Regions from separate parts of the Methylobacterium nigriterrae genome, predicted to be linked through region 1. Evidence: riboswitches for the same ligand, from Rfam matches in the RefSeq annotation. Region 1 holds a riboswitch; the other holds the start of a gene.

Evidence for each region. Region 1 has a riboswitch for thiamine pyrophosphate ahead of thiC (phosphomethylpyrimidine synthase ThiC). Riboswitches for the same ligand answer to the same signal wherever they lie in the genome.
Region 2: linked by a shared signal. The riboswitch ahead of thiO (glycine oxidase ThiO) and the one ahead of thiC (phosphomethylpyrimidine synthase ThiC) in region 1 are both predicted to bind thiamine pyrophosphate.

Annotation. Positions count from the first base shown of each region.
Region 1 is NZ_JBAWTG010000008.1:31,082-45,950, forward strand. Features, by position in the region: gene WDW90_RS07175 (NAD-dependent epimerase/dehydratase family protein) at 1-673, shown strand, start outside; gene WDW90_RS07180 (FkbM family methyltransferase) at 670-1,794, shown strand; gene WDW90_RS07185 (flagellar biosynthesis repressor FlbT) at 1,814-2,215, opposite strand; gene WDW90_RS07190 (flagellin N-terminal helical domain-containing protein) at 2,405-3,595, shown strand; gene WDW90_RS07195 (flagellin N-terminal helical domain-containing protein) at 3,773-4,972, shown strand; gene WDW90_RS07200 (tetratricopeptide repeat protein) at 5,102-7,267, shown strand; gene WDW90_RS07205 (FlaG family protein) at 7,280-7,669, opposite strand; gene thiC (phosphomethylpyrimidine synthase ThiC) at 7,886-9,778, opposite strand; TPP riboswitch at 9,850-9,958, opposite strand; gene WDW90_RS07215 (hypothetical protein) at 10,082-10,384, opposite strand; gene WDW90_RS07220 (alpha/beta hydrolase) at 10,879-11,721, shown strand; gene WDW90_RS07225 (hypothetical protein) at 11,921-13,363, opposite strand; gene WDW90_RS07230 (TonB-dependent siderophore receptor) at 13,604-14,869, opposite strand, start outside.
Region 2 is NZ_JBAWTG010000012.1:24,473-29,380, forward strand. Features, by position in the region: gene WDW90_RS09285 (proteasome-type protease) at 1-349, shown strand, start outside; gene WDW90_RS09290 (thiamine phosphate synthase) at 370-1,044, opposite strand; gene WDW90_RS09295 (thiazole synthase) at 1,041-1,856, opposite strand; gene thiS (sulfur carrier protein ThiS) at 1,862-2,074, opposite strand; gene thiO (glycine oxidase ThiO) at 2,071-3,276, opposite strand; TPP riboswitch at 3,355-3,482, opposite strand; gene WDW90_RS09310 (adenylate/guanylate cyclase domain-containing protein) at 3,510-4,778, opposite strand.

The DNA.
Region 1 (14,869 bases):
CGACGGGACCCGCCATGTGCTCGACGTCGCGCGGGCTTGCGGGGCAGGCCGCCTGCTCTACCTGAGCTCGGGCGCCGTCTACGGCGCCCAGCCGCACGATCTGGCAGCGTTATCAGAGACTTACGCGGGGGGCTGCGATCCCCTCGATCCGCGCGCGGCTTATGGGAATGCGAAGCGTCTTGCGGAGCACATGTGCGCGATCGCATCCATCGGACCGGGCCCGTCCTGCGTCGTGGCGCGGTGCTTCGCCTTCGTGGGCCCGGGAATGCCGCTCGACGGACATTTCGCCATCGGCAACTTCATCGGCGATGCGCTGGCCGGCCGGCGGATCGTCGTCTCCGGGGACGGGACGCCCTTGCGGTCCTATCTCTACGCCGGCGATCTCGCGGCGTGGCTGATCGCCCTGCTCGTGCGCGGGAACGCTGGAGAAGCCTATAATGTCGGTTCGGATCAACCGGTTAGCATCGGTGAGCTCGCGCGCAGGGTGGGCAGCCTGATCCCCGGAGCCGGCGCCGTCCTCGTGAAGGGAGAGCCGGCCCCGGGCACGCCCCGGAACCGCTACGTGCCGTCGATCGAGAAGGCGCGCGCGCTCGGGCTCGAAGTGTGGACGCCGCTCGACGCGGCCATCCTGCGGACCGCAGAATCCGCGCGCGCAAAAAGGGACATTTCATGAACGCCGATACCCTTTCGGCCCTCTGGCCCCGGCTCGCGGGTATTCGGGATTGTTCCGTTCCGGATCGCCACCCGTTCTGGATCTACGGCGCGGGCGGGTTCGGGCGGCGGCTGGCGCGCGAGCTCGTCCGCCTCGGACGCCCGGTTCTCGGCTTCATCGACCTGCGGGCGCGCGAGCTTGGCCGGATCGACGGCCTGCCCTGCCTCCACCCCGACGACCTGACCGACGGGCAGGCGCGGTCGGGCAGCTACCTGCACGGACTGATGAACCATGCGGTCTGCGTGCGGGACGTTGCCGAATGGGCGGCGCGGCGGGGCTTCGCGGAGGTGCGCTTCCCGGCCGCGCTTTTCGCGATCCCGGGCTTCGCGCTCGACAATTACTGGTTCGGCGCGCCGGAACGGATTCTGCGCAACCGGGAGGCGATCGCCTGGCTGCACGAGGTACTCGCCGACGACGAGAGCCGCGCGCTCCTCGAGCAGCTCCTCCTCTACCGCGTCACGACGGACCCGCGCCTGCACCCGCCGGTCGGCACCGCGGATTTCTACCGGCCCGACTTCCTGCGGCTGCGGGGCCGGCCGCTGACCTTCGTGGACGGGGGGGCCTTCTCCGGCGACACGCTCGAGATCCTGCTGGAGAGCGGCGTCGAGGTCCGCGACTGGGTGGCCTTCGAGCCCGACCCGACCAACATGGCCGCACTGATCGGGACCGCCGACCGGCTCCGCGACGCCGTCGGCCGCTACACCCTGATGAATGCCGGCCTGTCCGACCAGACCGGCGAGGTGCGCTTCGCGCAGGCCAAGGGCGAAGCCTCCCACATCGCGCGCTCCGATGCGGAGGGCGGATCGAGCATCAAGGTGTTCCGCTTCGACGACGTGGTGCGCTGCTCCGGCGACGTCTACGTCAAGCTCGATATCGAGGGCGCGGAACTCGCCGCCCTGCATGGGATGGCAAAGCTCCTGCAACAGCGGCCGATGCTCGCGGTCAGCGTCTATCACGAGCCCGAGCACCTCTGGACGATCCCGCAGGCGATCGCGGCGCTCTACCCGCGGCCGTGCCTGAGGCTCCGGCAGCACCTCCACAACGGCTTCGACACGGTGCTGTACGTGACGCCGGGCGATTGACCCCTGAAGGAACGCGGCCTCAGCCCGCGGCCGACGCCTCGGCGGCCGGGGCCGATGACGCCTCGAAGGCGACGAGCTGCCTGCCCGCCTTGATGGCCCGGTGATATTGCCGGGCCGCGAGCTCGTCGTGGATGGCGAGCAGGTAGGGCGCGGCGCTCGGCATCTGCCGCAGGATCTCGGTCGATTGCAGCACGAACAGGTTCTCGGCCTCGGCCGGGTCGTCGGCGAGGTAGATGACCTGCAGCGTCACGCAGAGCTTCTTGCAGGGCGTGTCGGCCTCGCTCTCGCGGATGATCTCGCTCTCGCGCAGGAACTTGCACTGTCCCTCGACCAGGAAGGCGGACTTGCGGTCGAGGTTCTTGATCAGGGCGCCGTTGATTATCAGCCGCTCGGACGGCTTCAGCTCGATTCTGAGGGGCATGGCGTCGCTCCGTTCTGGCAAGCGCCCGACCATCGGTCAGATTTCGTTAACGATGCTTGAAGTTCGGGGCGGCGACGGTGCGATTCCGCGCAATTGACCCAACCCGGTTAAGGCCGGGGTAGGCGCCGGCATGGTCTCTGGTCAGCGTCGTCAAAACGACGGCGTTTCGATCAATATGGATCACAGACCATGAGCTCCGTTTCCCTCACCTCCGCCGTGCGTCAGAACCTGCTCTCGCTGCAGGACACGGCGAGCCTCACCGCCACGACGCAGGGCCGTCTGGCCACCGGCAAGAAGGTCTCCTCGGCCCTCGACAACCCGGTGAACTTCTTCACGGCGCAGAGCCTGTCGAACCGCTCGTCGGACCTCGGCACGCTCTTGGACAGCATCTCGAACGGCGTGCAGACGATCCAGGCGGCCAACCAGGGCCTGACCTCGATCCAGAAGCTCGTCGACTCGGCCAAGTCCACCGCCAACCAGGCGCTCTCGACGCAGATCACCACCTCGGGCACGGCCAAGACCGCCTTCGCGGCCCCCGGCTCGGCCACGACCGTGACGCTCTACGTCAACGGCACCTCGACGACGGCGAGCATCGCCTCCACCGACTCGATCGATACGGCGATCGCGACCTTGAACACCGCCGTAAGCTCGCTCGGCGCCGGCAACGCCTTCAGCAAGAACACGGCCGGCACCAACATCACGCTGAACGCCAGCGCCGACATCGAATTCGCCTCGACGGCCGACCAGACGACGCTCGGCTTCACGGCCGGCACCGCGCCCGCCGCCAAGTACGGCGCGGCCTCGGCGGCTGGCCAGAGCGGTGACCTCACCGTGAGCGGCGTCAAGGAGCGCTCGGCTCTTGCCACGCAGTACAACAATCTGCTCACGCAGATCGACCAGCTGGCCAAGGACGCGAGCTACAACGGCACCAACCTGCTGACGGGCTCGTCGAGCAAGCTGCACATCTCGTTCAACGAGAAGGACACGTCGAACCTCGACGTGCAGGGCGTGGACGTGACGTCCTCGGGCCTGAGCCTCAAGTCCATCACCAAGGACTCGGGCGGTTCTCCTGACGGCAAGGGCAGCTTCCTTCTCGACGCCGACATCAACTCGACGCTGACGAAGCTGACGGGAGCGTCCTCGACGCTGCGCTCGAACGCCTCGACCTTCGGCTCGAACCTGTCGGTGGTGCAGAACCGCCAGGACTTCACCAAGAACCTGCAGAACGTGCTCGACACCGGTGCGTCCAAGCTCACCGATGCCGACCTGAACGAGGAGGCCGCGAACTCCCAGGCCCTGACGACCCGTCAGTCGCTCGGCGTCTCGGCGCTCTCCCTCGCCAACCAGGCTCAGCAGAGCATCCTGCAGCTGCTCCGCTAAATCACGGAACAGAGCAGTTCTTCGAGGCGGCCGGGCCGAAAGCCCGGCCGTTTTTATTTTGCGCGCAACGGTGCTGCAGATCCCGACGCCGCAGATCTCTTGAAATCGATTAACCAAATCGCAAGGAAAACCATGCTTGATTAACCTTAACACCGTTTCAAGCCGTGAGTCGCCGTCATGTCCTCCGAGGTCACGCTCTCCGCAGCAACGCGCCAGAACCTGCTCTCGCTGCAGGACACGGCGGCCCTCACGTCGCAGACCCAGAACCGTCTGGCCACCGGCAAGAAGGTCTCCTCGGCCCTCGACAACCCGGTGAACTTCTTCACGGCGCAGAGCCTGTCGAACCGCTCGTCGGACCTCGGCACGCTCTTGGACAGCATCTCGAACGGCGTGCAGACGATCCAGGCGGCCAACCAGGGCCTGACCTCGATCCAGAAGCTCGTCGACTCGGCCAAGTCCACCGCCAACCAGGCGCTCTCGACGCAGATCACTACCTCGGGCACGGCCAAGACCGCCTTCGCGGCCCCCGGCTCGGCCACGACCGTGACGCTCTACGTCAACGGCACCTCGACGACGGCGAGCATCGCCTCCACCGACTCGATCGACACCGCCATCACCAAGCTCAACACCGCCGTGAGCGGCCTCGGCGCGGGAACGGCCTTCAGCAAGAACACGGCCGGCACGAACCTCGTGGTGAATGCCAGCGCCGATATCGAATTCGCGGCGACGACCGACCAAGCGGCGCTCGGCTTCAGCCAGGGCAGCGCCGCGGCCGCCAAGTACGGCGCCGCCTCGGCGGCCGGCCAGAGCGCGGATCTCACGGTCACGGGCGTCAAGGAGCGCACGGCCCTGGCGGCCCAGTACAACAGCCTGCTCACGCAGATCGACCAGCTCGCCAAGGACGCGAGCTTCAACGGCGTCAACCTGATCAACTCCTCGTCGGTCAACAACAAGCTCCACATCGCCTTCAACGAGCGCGACACGTCGAACCTCGACATCCAGGGCGTCGACGCCACCTCGGGCGGCCTCTCGCTGACGGCGATCACGGGCAACAGCGGCGCCAGCACGAACGGGCAGGGCAACTTCCTGCTCGACACCGACATCAAGTCGACGCTGACGAGCCTCACCAACGCCTCCTCGACGCTGCGCTCGAACGCCTCGACCTTCGGCTCGAACCTGTCGGTGGTGCAGAACCGCCAGGACTTCACCAAGAACATCATCAACGTGCTGCAGACCGGCTCGTCGAACCTGACCGACGCGGACCTCAACGAGGAGGCCGCGAACTCGCAGGCGCTGACGACCCGCCAATCGCTCGGTATCTCCGCGCTCTCCCTCGCCAACCAGGCGCAGCAGGGCATACTGCAGCTGCTCCGCTAGGGCGGCGCCCGGCGGCGGGCCGGTGACGCGACGGCGAGGCGGCGGGCCCCAAGGCTCCGCCGCTTCGCGTGCGTCGTTTACCGGCGCTTAACCGTGCCGGATCACGATCGGCGGGGACGGGGGAGTGCGATGACGCGGGCAAGTCAGGCGCAGGTCGCGGCAAGCCGCGCGGCCGGCGCATCGCTGACCGAGAAGATCCTGCGCAAGGCCGCGGATCATCACCGGGCGGGGCGCCAGCGCGATGCGGAGCGACAGTACCGGCGCATCCTGGAGAGCCGGCCCGACCATCCGGAAGCGCATTACAAGCTCGGAATCCTGGCGAACGAGGGCGGCCGCACGGACCTCGCCGTTCCGCATCTCGCCGCGGCGCTCAAGGCCGACCCGGACCAGCCCCGGTACTGGCTGTCGCTCGCCACGGCGCTCCTCGGCTCGGGCCGCGTGCCGGATGCGCGCGCCGTCCTGCAGCGTTTCACCGAGCGCGGCTTCTCCGATCCGCAGACCGCCGCGACCAAGACCGCGATCGTGGCCAATCTCTTCAGCGATGCCCACCGGCACTATTCCGAGGACCGGCTCGCCGAGGCGGAGGCGCTGATCGACATCATCGTGCTGCTCGACAGCGGGCACGCGGAGGCGATCCACATCGCCGGCAACATCGCGGTCCGCACGCACCGCTTCGAACTCGCCGCCGACCTCATCAACATCGCGATCTCGCTCGACGAGGGGGTCGCGGGCTACCACGCCAACCTCGGCAACGTGTTCTGCAAGCAGGAGCGGTACGAGGATGCGGGCGCCTGCCTTCAGCATTCCCTGACGCTCGACCCCACCAACGCCATCGCGCACAGCAATCTCGGCGTCGTCTATCACAAGCTCGGCTACCTCCCGGCCGCGATCGCCTCGATCGAGCGCGCGATCGAGCTCGATCCGGCCTATCCGCGCGCCTACAGCAACCTCGCCGTCGTGCTGAAGGAGGTCGGCCGGCTCGACGAGGCCGTGACCTGCTACGACGCCGCCCTGCGCCTCGATCCCACCTTCGCGATGGCGCACAGCAACCGCCTCTTCGCCAAGATGTACGCCGCGGGCATCTCGCCCGCCGAGCAATTGGCCGACGCGAAGCTGTTCGGCAGCCTCATCGCCGACCCGCTGCGGCGGAACCGCCCCTTCCGCAACGACCGCGACCCCGAGCGCAGGCTCCGCATCGGCGTCGTCTCGGCGGATTTCCGCGAGCACGCGGTCAACTACTTCTTCGAGCCGGCCCTGCGCCGCCTCGACCGCGCGGCGCTCGAGCTCGTCGCCTTCTCGAACAACGCCAACGACGACGCGGCGACGGAGCGCCTGCGCCTCGCGTTCGACGCCTGGCACGACATTGCCGGGCTCGAGGACGAGGCCGCCGCCGACCTGATCGAGGCCGAGGCAATCGACATCCTGGTCGACCTCTCGGGCCACACCTCGGGCAACCGGCTGCTCGTCCTCGCCCGCAAGCCCGCGCCGATCCAGGTCGGCTGGATCGGCTACCCCGGCACGACCGGCATGGCGGCGATGGATTACCGCTTCACCGACCTCTACGCGGAGCCGCCCGGCCGGGGCGACGACCTCAGCGTCGAGGCCCTGTGGCGGCTGCCCGGCGTGGCCTCCTGCTACCAGTCGAACCCGGATAGCCCCGACGTCGCCGCGGAGGCGCCTCACAGCGCCAACGGCTACGTGACCTTCGGCTGCTTCAACCGCTTCACCAAGGTCAGCGACGACGCGCTCGCGGCCTGGGCCGAGATCCTCGCGCGGGTGCCCGATGCGCGGCTCCTCCTCGAGATCGCCAACATCGACGCGCCCGAGATGCGGGCCGACGTCGAGGCGCGGCTCACCCGCCTCGGCCTGCCCCTCGACCGGGTCATCCTGGAGCCCCGCACCCCGCAGAACCGCTACGTGCTCTACAACCGCGTCGATATCGGGCTCGACCCCTTCCCGTATAACGGCGGCACCACGAGTCTCGACAGCCTCTGGATGGGCGTCCCCTTCGTGGCGCTGGAGGGCGCGCATTTCGTGGCGCGGATGGGCCATTCCATCCTGAACCATGCGGGGCTCGCCGCGCTGAGCGGGCGCACGCGCGAGGATTACGTCGCGCTGGCCTGCCGGCTCGCCGACGATCACGCGTGGCGGGACGGCATCCGGGCCGGCCTGCGCGCGCGTTTCGCGGCAAGCCCGCTCATGGACAACCAGCGCCTCGCCGACGATGTCCGGGATGCCTGGCGGGCGATGTGGCGGCTCTGGGTGGAGCGTGCGGGCGAGGCGCCGTCCCGTTGAGCGCGGGCCCGGTCAGGCGACGACGTCGAGGGGCCGCTGCGACTCGGCCGTGACCGGCAGGAGCTCGGCCGCCCGCGCGCGCGCCTCGGAATAGGCGCGCTCCTTCAGCGCCTGGACGCTCGGCAATTGCTCGACGACGGAGCCGGAGGCCGGGTCGACCACCCGGAACACGATCTGCTGCGTGTCGGCGTCGCGCACGAACCGGGCCTGGTAGTCGCTCTCGGCGCCCGCCCTGGCGCGCGGCTCGCCGCCCGGGCGGACATCGACCGTGACCGCGGGCTCGAGGCGGCTCGGGCCCGGCGGCCCGGCATCCGTGCGGGCCTCCGGCACCGGGGCGGGAAGGTCGGCCGGGGAGGGCGCGGCCGGACGCTCCGGCGCGCGGACGCTGCTGATCTCGCTCACCGCTGCACTCCTGCGAATGAGACACTGTGCCTATTTCGCGAGGCGCTGCTTACCCGGCCGTTAACGGGGCAGGGCGTCCGGGAGTGAGCGTGAACACCGGGTTACCGGGGCGGCGAAAAGATTTTCTATTTTTGCGGCAGGGCCCGGGCCGCATCCATCAAATGATAAGATTTGTCGGCTCGGGGGCCACCCCGGCCAGGGCGGCCCCCGCCGGCCTCACTCGGCCGCGTCGACGTAGAGCTTGCCGCCCTCGGCCAGGAACTCCTCGGACTTCGCCCGCATCCCCGCCTCGCGCTGCGCCTCCGACATGACCGGCGCGGTGTGGATGACCGCGCCAGCCTGTTCCATGGCGAGCACCTCGGCGCGCAGATCCTGCGTGATCTTCATCGAGCAGAATTTCGGCCCGCACATCGAGCAGAAATGCGCGACCTTGTGGGCGTCCTTCGGCAGGGTCTCGTCGTGGTAGCTGCGGGCCGTGTCCGGGTCGAGCGAGAGGTTGAACTGGTCCTCCCAGCGGAAGTCGAAGCGGGCGCGCGAGAGCGCGTCGTCGCGCACCTGCGCGGCCGGGTGGCCCTTGGCGAGATCGGCCGCGTGTGCGGCGATCTTGTAGGTGATGACGCCGGTCTTGACGTCGTCGCGGTTCGGCAGGCCGAGATGCTCCTTCGGCGTGACGTAGCAGAGCATCGCGGTGCCGAACCAGCCGATCATCGCGGCGCCGATTCCGCTCGTGATGTGGTCGTAGCCCGGCGCGATGTCGGTCGTCAGCGGGCCGAGCGTGTAGAAGGGCGCCTCGCCGCACTCCTTGAGCTGCTTCTCCATGTTGACCTTGATCTTGTGCATCGGCACGTGGCCGGGGCCCTCGATCATGGTCTGGCAGCCCTTGTCCCAGGCGATCTTCGTCAATTCGCCGAGCGTCTCGAGCTCGGCGAACTGCGCAGCGTCGTTCGCGTCCGCGATCGAGCCGGGGCGCAGGCCGTCGCCCAATGAGAACGAGACGTCGTAGGCCCGGCAGATGTCGCAGATCTCGTCGAAGCGCTCGTAGAGGAACGATTCGCGGTGCCCCGCGAGGCACCAGCGCGCCATGATCGAGCCGCCGCGCGAGACGATGCCGGTGACGCGCCGCGCGGTGAGCGGCACGTGGGCGAGGCGGACGCCCGCGTGGATCGTGAAGTAGTCGATGCCCTGCTCGGCCTGCTCGATGAGCGTGTCCTTGAAGACCTCCCAATCGAGCTTGAGCGGGTCGCCGCCGACCTTCTCCAGCGCCTGGTAGATCGGCACGGTGCCGATCGGCACCGGGGAATTGCGCACGATCCACGAGCGGATATTGTGGATGTTGCGGCCGGTGGAGAGGTCCATCACGGTGTCGGCGCCCCAGCGGGTCGCCCAGACGAGCTTCTCGACCTCCTCGGCCGCCGACGAGGTGACGGCCGAGTTGCCGATATTGGCGTTGATCTTCACGAGGAAGTTGCGGCCGATCGCCATCGGCTCGAGCTCGGTGTGGTTGATGTTGGCCGGGATGATCGCGCGGCCCCGCGCCACCTCGTCCCGCACGAATTCGGGCGTGATGAAGGGGGGCACCGCGGCGCCGAAGCTCTCGCCGTCGGCGAGCTTCGCCTCCGCCTCGTCGAGCATCCGCTCGCGGCCGAGATTCTCGCGGTGGGCGACGTAGATCATCTCCTCGGTGATGATCCCGGCCCGGGCGAACTCGTACTGCGTCACCATCTGGCCGGGCGCGGCCTTGCGGATGACGCGCTCGGCCGGGCAGGGAGCCACGAGCTTGTCGGCGCCCACGAAGCCGTTATCCTCGGGCTTGACGGCGCGGGGCTCGACCGCCGCGTAGCCGCGCCGGGCGATCCACGGCTCGCGCAGGCCGGGCAGGCCCCGGTTCAGGTCGATCGCCGCGTCGGCCTCGGTATAGGGCCCGGACGGATCGTAGACGCGCACCGGCGGCTCGTTCGCATCCGTCAGCACGATCTCGCGATAGGGAATCCGGATGTCGGGGCGCCCGGCCGCGCTCGCGTAGACCTTGCGCGAGCCGTTGATCGGGCCGGTGGTGACACTCTCGGGACTTCCCTTGGGAAGATCCTTGGGCAGGACGGGTGCGTTCATCGTGGATCTCTCCTGGCGTTGGAGCGATCCGAACTCGTCACAGGTGAGATAAGGGCGCGGCCGCCGTGTGTCCGGCCGCAAGTTCCCGTCCCTCCGCCGGTATGAGCCGGATCAGGTTCAAGGGTCAGGGCTTCAGGCCCTATCTCAGCCCCCTGTCTCGGGGCTCCCCTCGGAACGGTTCAAATCTTCACGGATGGACGGATTTGTCAATCAGGTGCGCCGCCCGAGTTCGCCGGAGCGCGCGACGGGGCCGCCGCGCCGGCGGGCGCGGCGGTTTCGATCACGGCGTCGGGGCGCGGGTGCTCAGCACTTGCTGCGGCAGACGTCGCCCGCCGTCTGGGCCGCCACGATGCAGACCTGCTTGGCGGTCGGGTTGCCGATCTTGTTGCACAGCGCCTCGGCCGCCGACTGGGCGACGTTGCACAGGGTCGTGCAGATCGACGCCACCTCCACTGCGCCGCCCGCGGCCTGCGTCACGCTCTGCACCTGCGGATCGGTCACGATCTGCGGGTCGTTCTTGAAGGACTTGGACAGGATCTCCTTGATGGCCTCGCGATCGGCGTCGGAGATGCCGTTCCAATCGTTGGCGTTCACCTTGATCTGCATCGTTGACCTCCCTGGAGCTGCGGCCCGTTCCTCGGCCGCCCGGGGAGTATCTTGTTAACTCTAAGCTAATCAACCGGGCATTGGTAAACCTCAGGTGCGTATCGGCGAGCGGCTCTCGACGCCTGACTTATTCGTTCAGTCGACCGGAACGATCGTGGTCGCATCCGGGCAAGAACGCGCGCCGGTCTGAGATGTCGGCGGGAATTGATCCGGCGAGAACAGATGAAAAATTATCTTGCTTCGCCGCAGGAAAGTATTTCTGTGCTCGTGATCGAACCGCGCAAAGCACCCAATCGAATTGTCTCACGCTGACATAAAATAATCCTCGCTCAGTCGCCGCTGCGCGCTCCGTGGCACGAAACCGTTCCGCGGTCCGGTGCATCGCCGGCAGCGGATTTGCGGCGATGTCGGGCCTCCGGCGGGCGTGGAGGCACGGCCGAGCATTTCTGCGTGCGCGGCCGCGCCGAATCGCCGGCCTTCCGCGTTGAGCGGCCATGCGCCTCGTTACCCGCATTTTGTCCGCCGCCGCCGCCCTCTACGCGCTCGCCGTGGGCGCCCTGGCATTCTATCAGCGCAACCTGATCTATCCCGGCGCCTTCGCGCTCCGCAGCGATCGCATCGACCGCGCGGTGCCGCCGGGCTACGCGGCGATCACGGTCACGACCCGCGACGGCGAGCGCCTCCACGCCCTCTGGCGCGCGCCGCGTCCCGGCTGCGGCGTGGTGCTGACATTTCACGGAAACGCCTCGCGTCCCGAGGCGCACGCGTCGCGCTTCGCCGCGGGGCCCTGGCCGGCCGGCGGCTGGGGCGTCCTCGCGATCGCCTATCGCGGCTACACGGGCTCCAGCGGAAGCCCGAGCGAGGACGGGCTGATCGCGGACGGCATCGCGGCCTATCTCGAAGCCGCCAGCCGGGCGCCCGGCGCCCCAATCCTGCTGCACGGCCACTCGCTCGGGGCCGCGGTGGCGGCCGCCGTGGCCGAGCGCACGGCCCATCTCGGCCTCTACCTCGAATCGCCCTTCGATTCGCTGCAGGCCCTGGCGCGCCTGCGCTACCCGCTCGCCCCCAACTGGCTCCTGCGCGACACCTACCGGACGGACCTGCGCATCGCGCGAACGGGCGAGCCGGTGCTGATCGTCCACGGCCTGTCGGACCCGGTCGTTCCGGTGAAGCTCGCCCGACGCCTCGCCGTCGCGGCCGGGTCCGAGGCCCGGTTCGAGGCTCTGGCGGGCGATCACGTCTCGATCCTGGGGCAGCGGGACCAGGAGGCCGAGCCGTTCTTCCGGAGCCGGATCGGCGAGGGCTGCCCGCCGACCGCTCAGGTCCTGGCCCGGTGAGGTCTTGGCGTGCTGAGGTCTTGGCGTGCTGAGACCCCGGCCTGGCAGCGGTCGACGAATGACGCTCGCCATCCCCGGGACCGGGAGCCTCGCGATGCGACGTGGACATTCGCGGTCCGGGTCGATGGAACGTGCCGGCGGACCATTCGGGCCTGTGCCGGCATAGCCGGCCATGCCTGAAGCTCAGCTTCCGGTACGGTCAGACGTTCAACATGCCGTCGGTGGGCACATGAACGGTAAAGCCCGGGCCTTCGTCGATCCAACCCGGGCCTGCCGCACCTTGCTTGATGCCGTTCGTCTCGCTGGCGCTGGCCGAGTAGTGGTGCAGCCCCGTATTCGTGTTGAAGAACCGCTCCAGCGTCAGCGCTCCGGAACCGGCGGCCGCCGCATTGGCGTATGCCTCGAACGCCACGCCCTCGAAGTGATAATTGGGCTGCGTCAGGATCACGAAGTCGCGTTCGGCGACGCTCGTGGTGAAGAAGTGGCTGTTGTGAGCACTGTCGAAGAAGCGGAATACGTCGATGGTGTTGACGCCACCGTCGGGCGTGGCCCATTGCGCGCCCTCATAGTTGTAAGACGGCTGCGTCTGCAGGATGAAATTCTTCTCGGCGACGCTGGTCGTATAGAAGTGGTCCTGGGTTTTGGTGTCAAAGAATCGGTAGACCGCATTCAAGTGCTCGGAAGGCGCGGTATCGTTGTCGATCACGTGGCCGATCGCCGTCTTGGCGGCTTGATTGATCGTGCCGACGACCGTGCCAGCCAGCGTCACCGTCACATCCGGGTTCGGGCCGCTGGTCGTGTTGTCCTGGGTCTGGACTTCCAGGATACCGGTGGTCTGGCCGGCCTTGATCAGGACGTTGCCCTGGTTGGTGGTGATCGTGACATCCTGGCTGCCCTGCGCGGTCGTGCCGGTGACCGTGAACAGGAGCTTGCCTCCCTCGACCACGTCAGGCGCGTTGGCGATCGAGTAGACGGGCGGATGCAGAGCATCCCATTGGGCCTGCAGCTTCGCGAAGTCGCTGGGGCTGATCGTGTCCTTGGTCGGGAAAAAGTTCAGCGAGAAGCTGTCGTCGATATTCGCCTGGTCGCGCTCGTGCAGCGTGAACGGCCCGATGTTAGCGGTGGTGCCGGCAGCGATGATGCCCGTCAGATTGATCGTGCTCGGCGCCCCGGGCGTGCCTGCGCCGGAGAAGGTTCCGGGGGTCGCGGTGAGGCTGCCGTAGGTCGTCAGCACCCCATGGAAATGGGCATAGAGAGGATGCACCACCATGGGCGTATTCTCTGAGTCCGGCTGCAAGTCGCCGAGATAGACGAAGAACGGCGTGCCCGTGCTGGTCCCGATCGGCACGCCCAGATCGTTGACGAAGTTGATGGAGATCGGACCGCGCAGCCCATTGGGCTGATCGTTGTTCTCGCCGCCGCCGACCAAGTCCTTGAACTCGATCGATGTGATGCCGTGCGTTACTGTTGGATCGAACACGGCAGCGAGGTCGTACTTGTAGTTTATGTTTAGTACCGGATTGGTGCCGTTCAAGGAATAGGGACCGGTCGTCACGCCAGCCTGCGAGAACGAGACCCCATCCGGAAGCTTAACCTCCCAGTTGCTGCCGTTTACGCCATTAAGCGTTACTGTTGCGGCCATGGGCTCGCCTCCGGTGCCCTCTAGGCATGATCGGAGGGTTGAGGGAAGTCGTCTAGGGCCGGGACCGAACGCACGTATCGCTGACTTGCGGCCAGCGGGCGGCTGCTGGCCGGGAGTTCGGCGGACCCGCCGCCTGGGACGTTGATGTTCAGGCGGGGTCCGCCCCGGCCGAACGGGCCGCAGGCACCCTGCCTTCGTGCGAGGATCGCGGCTGCCCCGAACCGTGACGAGGTCCGCCCCTCACCACTTGTAGCTGAGGCTCGCCACGACGCGACGTGCGTCGCCGTAGAAGCACGAGAAGGCCGACTGGCAGGACGAGACGAAGCGGCGGTCGCCGATATTCGTCGCGTTCACGGCGATGCGCCAGTTCTCCCAATTGTAGTGAACCTGCGCGTCGAACAGCACGTAGTCCGGGACCTTGAGCGTGTTGGCGACGTCCGCGAAGGAGCGGCCGATGTAGCGCACGCCGCCGCCGAAGCCGAAGCTGCGCCACGCGCCCGTCGGGATCGTGTAGTCGACGAACAGCGACGTGAAGGTCTCGGGGATGTTCACGGGCGTGCGGCCGACCTGGTCCGGGGTGCCCTTCACGGTGACGAGGTCGTAGGTCGTGAAGGCGGCGACCGCGTTCAGGCCGTCGGCGAGGCTCGCCACGAGCTGCGCCTCGAAGCCCGTCGAGCGGACCTCGCCGAGCTGGATCTGGAAGATCGTGTTGGCCGGGTTCGCGGTCAGCACGTTGGAGCGGTGGATGTCGAAGCCCGCGAGCGTCAGGAAGTAGCCGGCGCCCGGCGGCTCGAACTTCACGCCGGCCTCGATCTGGTCGCCGGTCTCGGGGGCGAAGGCACGGCCCGTGATGTCGGTGCCGATCACCGGTTGGAACGAGGTCGAGTAGCTCACGTAAGGCGCGAGCCCGAAGTCGAAATTGTAGATCATCGCCGCGCGGTAGGTGAAGGCGTTGTCGCTGCGCCCGTTGCTGCCGGTCCCGAAGAGCAGGTCGCGGACGCGGTTGTCGGCGAAGTCCTGGCGCCCGCCGAGGACGAGGCTCAGGCGGTCGGTGAGCTTGATCTGGTCCTGGACATAAAGGCCGAGCTGCTGGAACGAGTCGGCGTTGACGAGGTAGGGCAGCGGCCGGCCGGCGGCGGGTCCGTAGACGGGGGCGATGATGCTGAGGTCGGGGACGGAATAGCCCGCCGCGAAGTTCGTGCCCTGATTGTCGTGGAGCTGGAAGTTCTTGTAGTCGAGGCCGATGAGCAGGTCGTGCCGGAACAGCCCGTCGGAGAACCGCGCTTCGGCCTGGTTGTCGACTTGGAACAGACCGATCTTGCTGCTCGTCAGGAACTGGTAGCGGGCGAGCCGCGTCTGCGCGGGATCGCTGTAGCCGAGCTGGCCGATATAGGAATTTTGGAAGCTCTCGCTGAACGAGTAGCGGAGGTTCTGCCGGAACGTCCAGGTCTCGTCGAAGGCGTGCTCGAACTCGTAGCCCGCGAAGGCCTGGTCGCGCCGGTAGGT
Region 2 (4,908 bases), on a different contig from region 1:
CTCGGCCGGCAACTTCATCGAGTGCAGCGGCGACGCGCCCTTCCTGCAGATCGGCGAGCACAAGTACGGCAAGCCGATCCTCGATCGCGCGGTGAAGTTCCAGACCGATCTCTACGACGCCCTCAAGGTCGGGCTCGTCTCGATGGACTCGACCATGCGGTCGAATCTCGGCGTGGGCCTGCCCATCGACATCGCGGTCGCCCGCCGCGGGGCCCTCGACCTCGAGGTCAACCACCGCATCGAGGCCGGGGAAACCTACTTCCACGACCTGCGCGAGCGCTGGTCCGCGGCCCTGCGGGCGGCCCACCGGGCGATCCCGCGGCCGCCCTACGGTCCGGCGCCGAAATAGGGCCGGGGCGCGCCGGCCGGTCAGGCCGCGGGCGGCAGGCGCGGCGGGTTCTCGGCTCCGGTCGGGTCCCCGCGCTCCCAGGCGCCCAGGAACGCCCGCGTCGCGGCGGCCGGATCGCGCGCCCGCATCAGCCCGCCCATCACGGCGATGCCGGCCGCGCCGGCCGCGCGGCAAGCGGAGGCGTTACCCGCCCCGACGCCACCGAGGGCGAGGACCGGCAGGCCGTGCGCCGCCGCCGCGGCGCGAAGCCCGGCAAGCCCGAGGGCCGGGCCGTAGCCGGGCTTGCTCGCGGTCTCGAAGATCGGGCTCAGCGTCACGTAATCGGCGCCGGCCGCGGCGATCTCGGCGAGTTCGGACGGTCCGTGCGCCGAGACGCCGATCAGCGAAGCCGGGGCCAGGATCCTGCGGGCGGCCGCGATCGCCCGCGGCCGCGTCCCCCCGGGCAGGTGCACGCCGTCGGCGCCGATGGCGGCGGCGAGCGCGGCGTCCCGGCCGATCGTGAGGCTGGCGCCGGCCGCGCGCGCGAGCGCCAGCAGGCTCTCGGCGAGGCCGCGCCGCGCGGCCGGGTCGAGGTCGGGATCGCGCAGCCAGATCCAGCGCCCGCCGCCATCGAGGATCGCCCGCACGGTGTCCGCGAGGCCCGCGGCGCGCCCGTGCCGGTCGGTGACCGCGAGGAGCGCCGCCGGCAGGCTCACGAGCCGACGAGGCCGAGCTGGGGGCTCGACGGCTCGGCCCGGCCGCGGCGGGGGATGCGGCCCGCGAGATGCGCCTGCCGCCCGGCCTCGACGGCGTGGCGCATCGCCCGCGCCATCCGGACCGGGTCGTCGGCCCTCGCCACCGCCGTGTTGATCAGGCAGGCGGCGGCGCCGAGCTCCATGGCGATGACGGCGTCCGAGGCGGTGCCGATGCCGGCATCGACGATCACCGGCACGCCGGCGCGGCGGCAGATCAGCTCGATATTGGCCGGATTCGCCACGCCCATGCCCGACCCGATCAGCGAGCCCATCGGCATCACGGCGGCGCAGCCGATATCCTGCAGGCGCTGGCAGGTGACGGGATCGTCGTTGCAGTAGGGCAGAACCACGAAGCCGTCATCCACGAGATGGCGGCACGCCTCGATCAGCTCGGCGACGTCCGGATAGAGGGTCTCGCGGTCGCCGATGACCTCGACCTTGATCCAGTTGGTGTCGAGTGCCTCGCGGGCGAGCTCGGCCGTCATGATGGCGTCGCGGGCCGTCTCGCAGCCCGCGGTGTTCGGCAGGAAGCGGTAGCCCTTCAGCATCCGCACCGTGTCGGAGCCGTGGCCCTGCAGCGAGACGCGGCGGATCGAGGCGGTGACCATCTCGGCGCCCGAGGCCGCGACGGCGTCGCGCATGATGGCCTGCGTCGGGTAGCCGGCGGTGCCGATCAGGAGGCGCGAGGAGAGCCGCACGCCCGCGATGACGAGGGCGTCGTCGTCCGGCGCGCGCAGCGGCGTGACGGTGTCGACGGTGTCGGTCGAACTCATGGCTCCTAGCCTCCCTGCATGGCGCGGACGATCTCGACGCGGTCGCCCTCGGCGACCGGCGTCCGGGCCCAGTCGCGGCGGCGCACGACCCGGCCGTTCAGCGCGATGGCGATGCCCTGCGGGCCCTCGATGCCGGTCTCCTCGGCCTCGACGCGGAACAGGGCCTCGATGTCGGCGGCCTCGCACTCGCGGGGCTGCCCGTTGACGGTGAGCTTCATGCCGATGCCCTCAGGGTGCCGGTGCGGGCGAACCGGGACAGTCCGAAATCGCGGGCGAAGGCCGGCACTGCGCCGGTCTCGACCAGGGAAGCGACCGCCTCGGCGGTCGCCGGGCCGAGGAGATAGCCGTTGCGGTGATGCCCGGTCGCCACGACGAGGCCGGGGGCGATCTCGCCGATGATCGGCGCGTCGTCGTCCGAGGTCGGGCGGTAGCCGCTCCAGACCGCGTCGACCTCCATCTCCTCGATGCCGGGCAGGACCCGGCGCGCGCCCTCGAGCAGGGCGTAGAGCCCGCCCGCCGTGACGCCCTCGCGAAATCCGCAATCCTCGACCGTGGCGCCGACGATGAGGTGGCCGTCGCCCTTCGGGGCCATGTGGATCTGCTCGGTCCAGACCATGTGCCCGAGCGTGCCGGTGCGCCGCGTGGTCCTGAGCGCCAGCGACTGGCCCTTGATCGGGCGCACGGGCAGGCTCAGGGGTTCGGGCAGGAGGCTCCCCGCCCCGCTCCAGGCGCCGGCCGCCAGGATCACTGTCCCGGCCGCGATCGGGCCGGCTCGCGTGCGCAGGCCGGTGACGCGCCCGTTCGTCCAGTCGAGCGCCTCCGCGGCGCATCGCTCGACGATCGTGACGCCCGCCCGCCGGCAGGCCTCGGTGAGCGCCGCCATGACGAGGCGCGGGTCGACCTGGTGGTCGAGCGGGCAGAACACGCCGGCCGTGACGGAGGGGCGCAGCGCCGGCTCGCGGCGGCGGACCTCGCTCCCGGCGAGCCACTGCGCCGCGACGCCCGAGCGCCGCTGAAGGTCGTAGCGGAAGCGCAGGCGCTCCACCTCGTCCCGCCCGATCGCGAGCACCAAGGTGCCCTCCTGACGGTAGTCGATATCGGTGCCCGAGGCGGCCTGCAGCGCGTCCCGGAAGGCCGGCCAGCGGCGCAGGCTGTCCAGCGCCAGAGGCAGCAGCAGATCGGAACCGGGCTCGTGCTCGGCCGCGGGCGCCAGCATGCCGGTGGCGGCGAGGCTCGCGCCGGCCCCCACCGTCTCGCGCTCGACCACGGTGACCGAGCGCCCGCTCTCCGCGAGCCTCCATGCGGCCGACAGGCCGATCAGGCCGGCACCGACCACCACGATGTCGGCGCGCTCCGGCAGGCCGGCAGCGGCAAGGGTCGAGGGCGCCGCACGGCGCTGTCCGATGGGTGATGTCGGCACGGATGCCAAGACGAGATCTCCGCGATGGCCCGCAGAGATTGGTGTCCCTCAGCTTCTCTCGGAAGCAACCGGGTCTTCGGGAAACCCGCGGTCCAATCCCTACGCCGGTATGAGCCGGATCAGGTTCGAAGGATTTCCGCGCCGCCATCCTGCCGGATGGCCCATCGGTTTCTCAGCCCCTTGCCGGGGATCTCCCTGGAACGCCCCTAGATTGGGGCGTGGCTCTCGCCGGGTCAAGCCCGCTTCAGGCAGGCGGCGGGCTTGCGGCCGGGCCGGTAGACCAGCATCGGCTCCGGGAAGCCATCGAGGACGTGCTCGCCCAGGGGCTCGGGATCGCCCCAGAGGAAGTCCACGAAGGGCTTGGACATCAGGAGCGGCTCGCCGAGGGTCCGGTTCAGCCGGGCGATGCGGCTCGCGAGGTTGACGTCGCGGCCGATCACCGTGAAGTCGAGGCGCGCACCGGAGCCGACATTGCCGTAGGCCGCCTCGCCGTGATGGAGCGCGATGCCGGCCGCCACGGGATTGGCGAAGCGGCCGAGGCCGTTCGCCTCGTCGAGCGCCGCGAGGGCCGCCTGGGCGGCCGTCAGAGCCCCCTTGGCGGCGCCGCCGAGATCGTCGCCGGGCTCGCGGAAGATCGCGAGGAGCCCGTCGCCCAGATACTTGAGCACCTCGCCGCCCTCGCGCTCGATGGCCGGCACGAGGCAGTCGAAGAAGATGTTCAGGAGGTCGACCGCCTCCTCGGGCGTCATGTCGGCGGAGATGTGCGTGTAGTCGCGCATGTCCGCGAACAGGATCGCCGAGCGGATGCGCTGGACATGGCCCCGGCGGATCGAGCCCGACAGGATCGCCCGGTGCGGCTCGTCGCCGACATAGATCCTGAGCACCTGGTCGAGCTGCTTGTTGATGAGGCGCATCTCCATCACGGCCGCGAGCGTGGGCATGATGAAGCGCAGGATCGCGATGTCGTCGTCGCGAAAACCCGCCTTCGCGCGGGTGGCGAAGGTGATGCCGTTGCGCGCGCCGTTCGTGAAGATCAGCGGCGCGACGAGATAGTGCCGATACCCCGCCGCCCTCAGCTCCGGCAGGATCGCGTAACGGTCGGCGGGCGTCTCGTCGAGGTCGAGGATGAGCCACTCGCCGGTCTGGTGCACCGTGTAGAAGGGGCTGGCCCGGTAGGCGTTGTCCGAGGCCTCGCCGTGCGGGAACAGGCGCACCGTCGCGCCCTCCTCGCGGCTCCACGAGCGGCCGACGCCGGCATATTCCGAGTGCAGGGTGTCGATCGCCGTGCTCGCCCGGTCGACCGGCACGTCGAGCTCGTTCAGGCGCTCGGCGAGACCCGCCAGGAGATCGTCCGCCGCGAGCACACGGGTGCCCTCGCTCAGCAGCCAGTCCCGCAGGGCGACGCATTCCTGGAGCAGGCCGAACGGCACGCCCTCGGCCTCCGAGCCGTCGGCTTCGGCGGTCGGCGAGGGCGGCGACTTCTGTGGGCCAAGGTCGAGCATACGGCCAAGGTGGTGGTGCGGCGGGCGGTCAGCAATGGTCGCGCACGGAATCGCGACACGCGGACAATACTGTCGGTTGTCCGAAACCAGAAATAGGGGCGCGGCTTTCAGGTTCAGCCACCTCCACGCG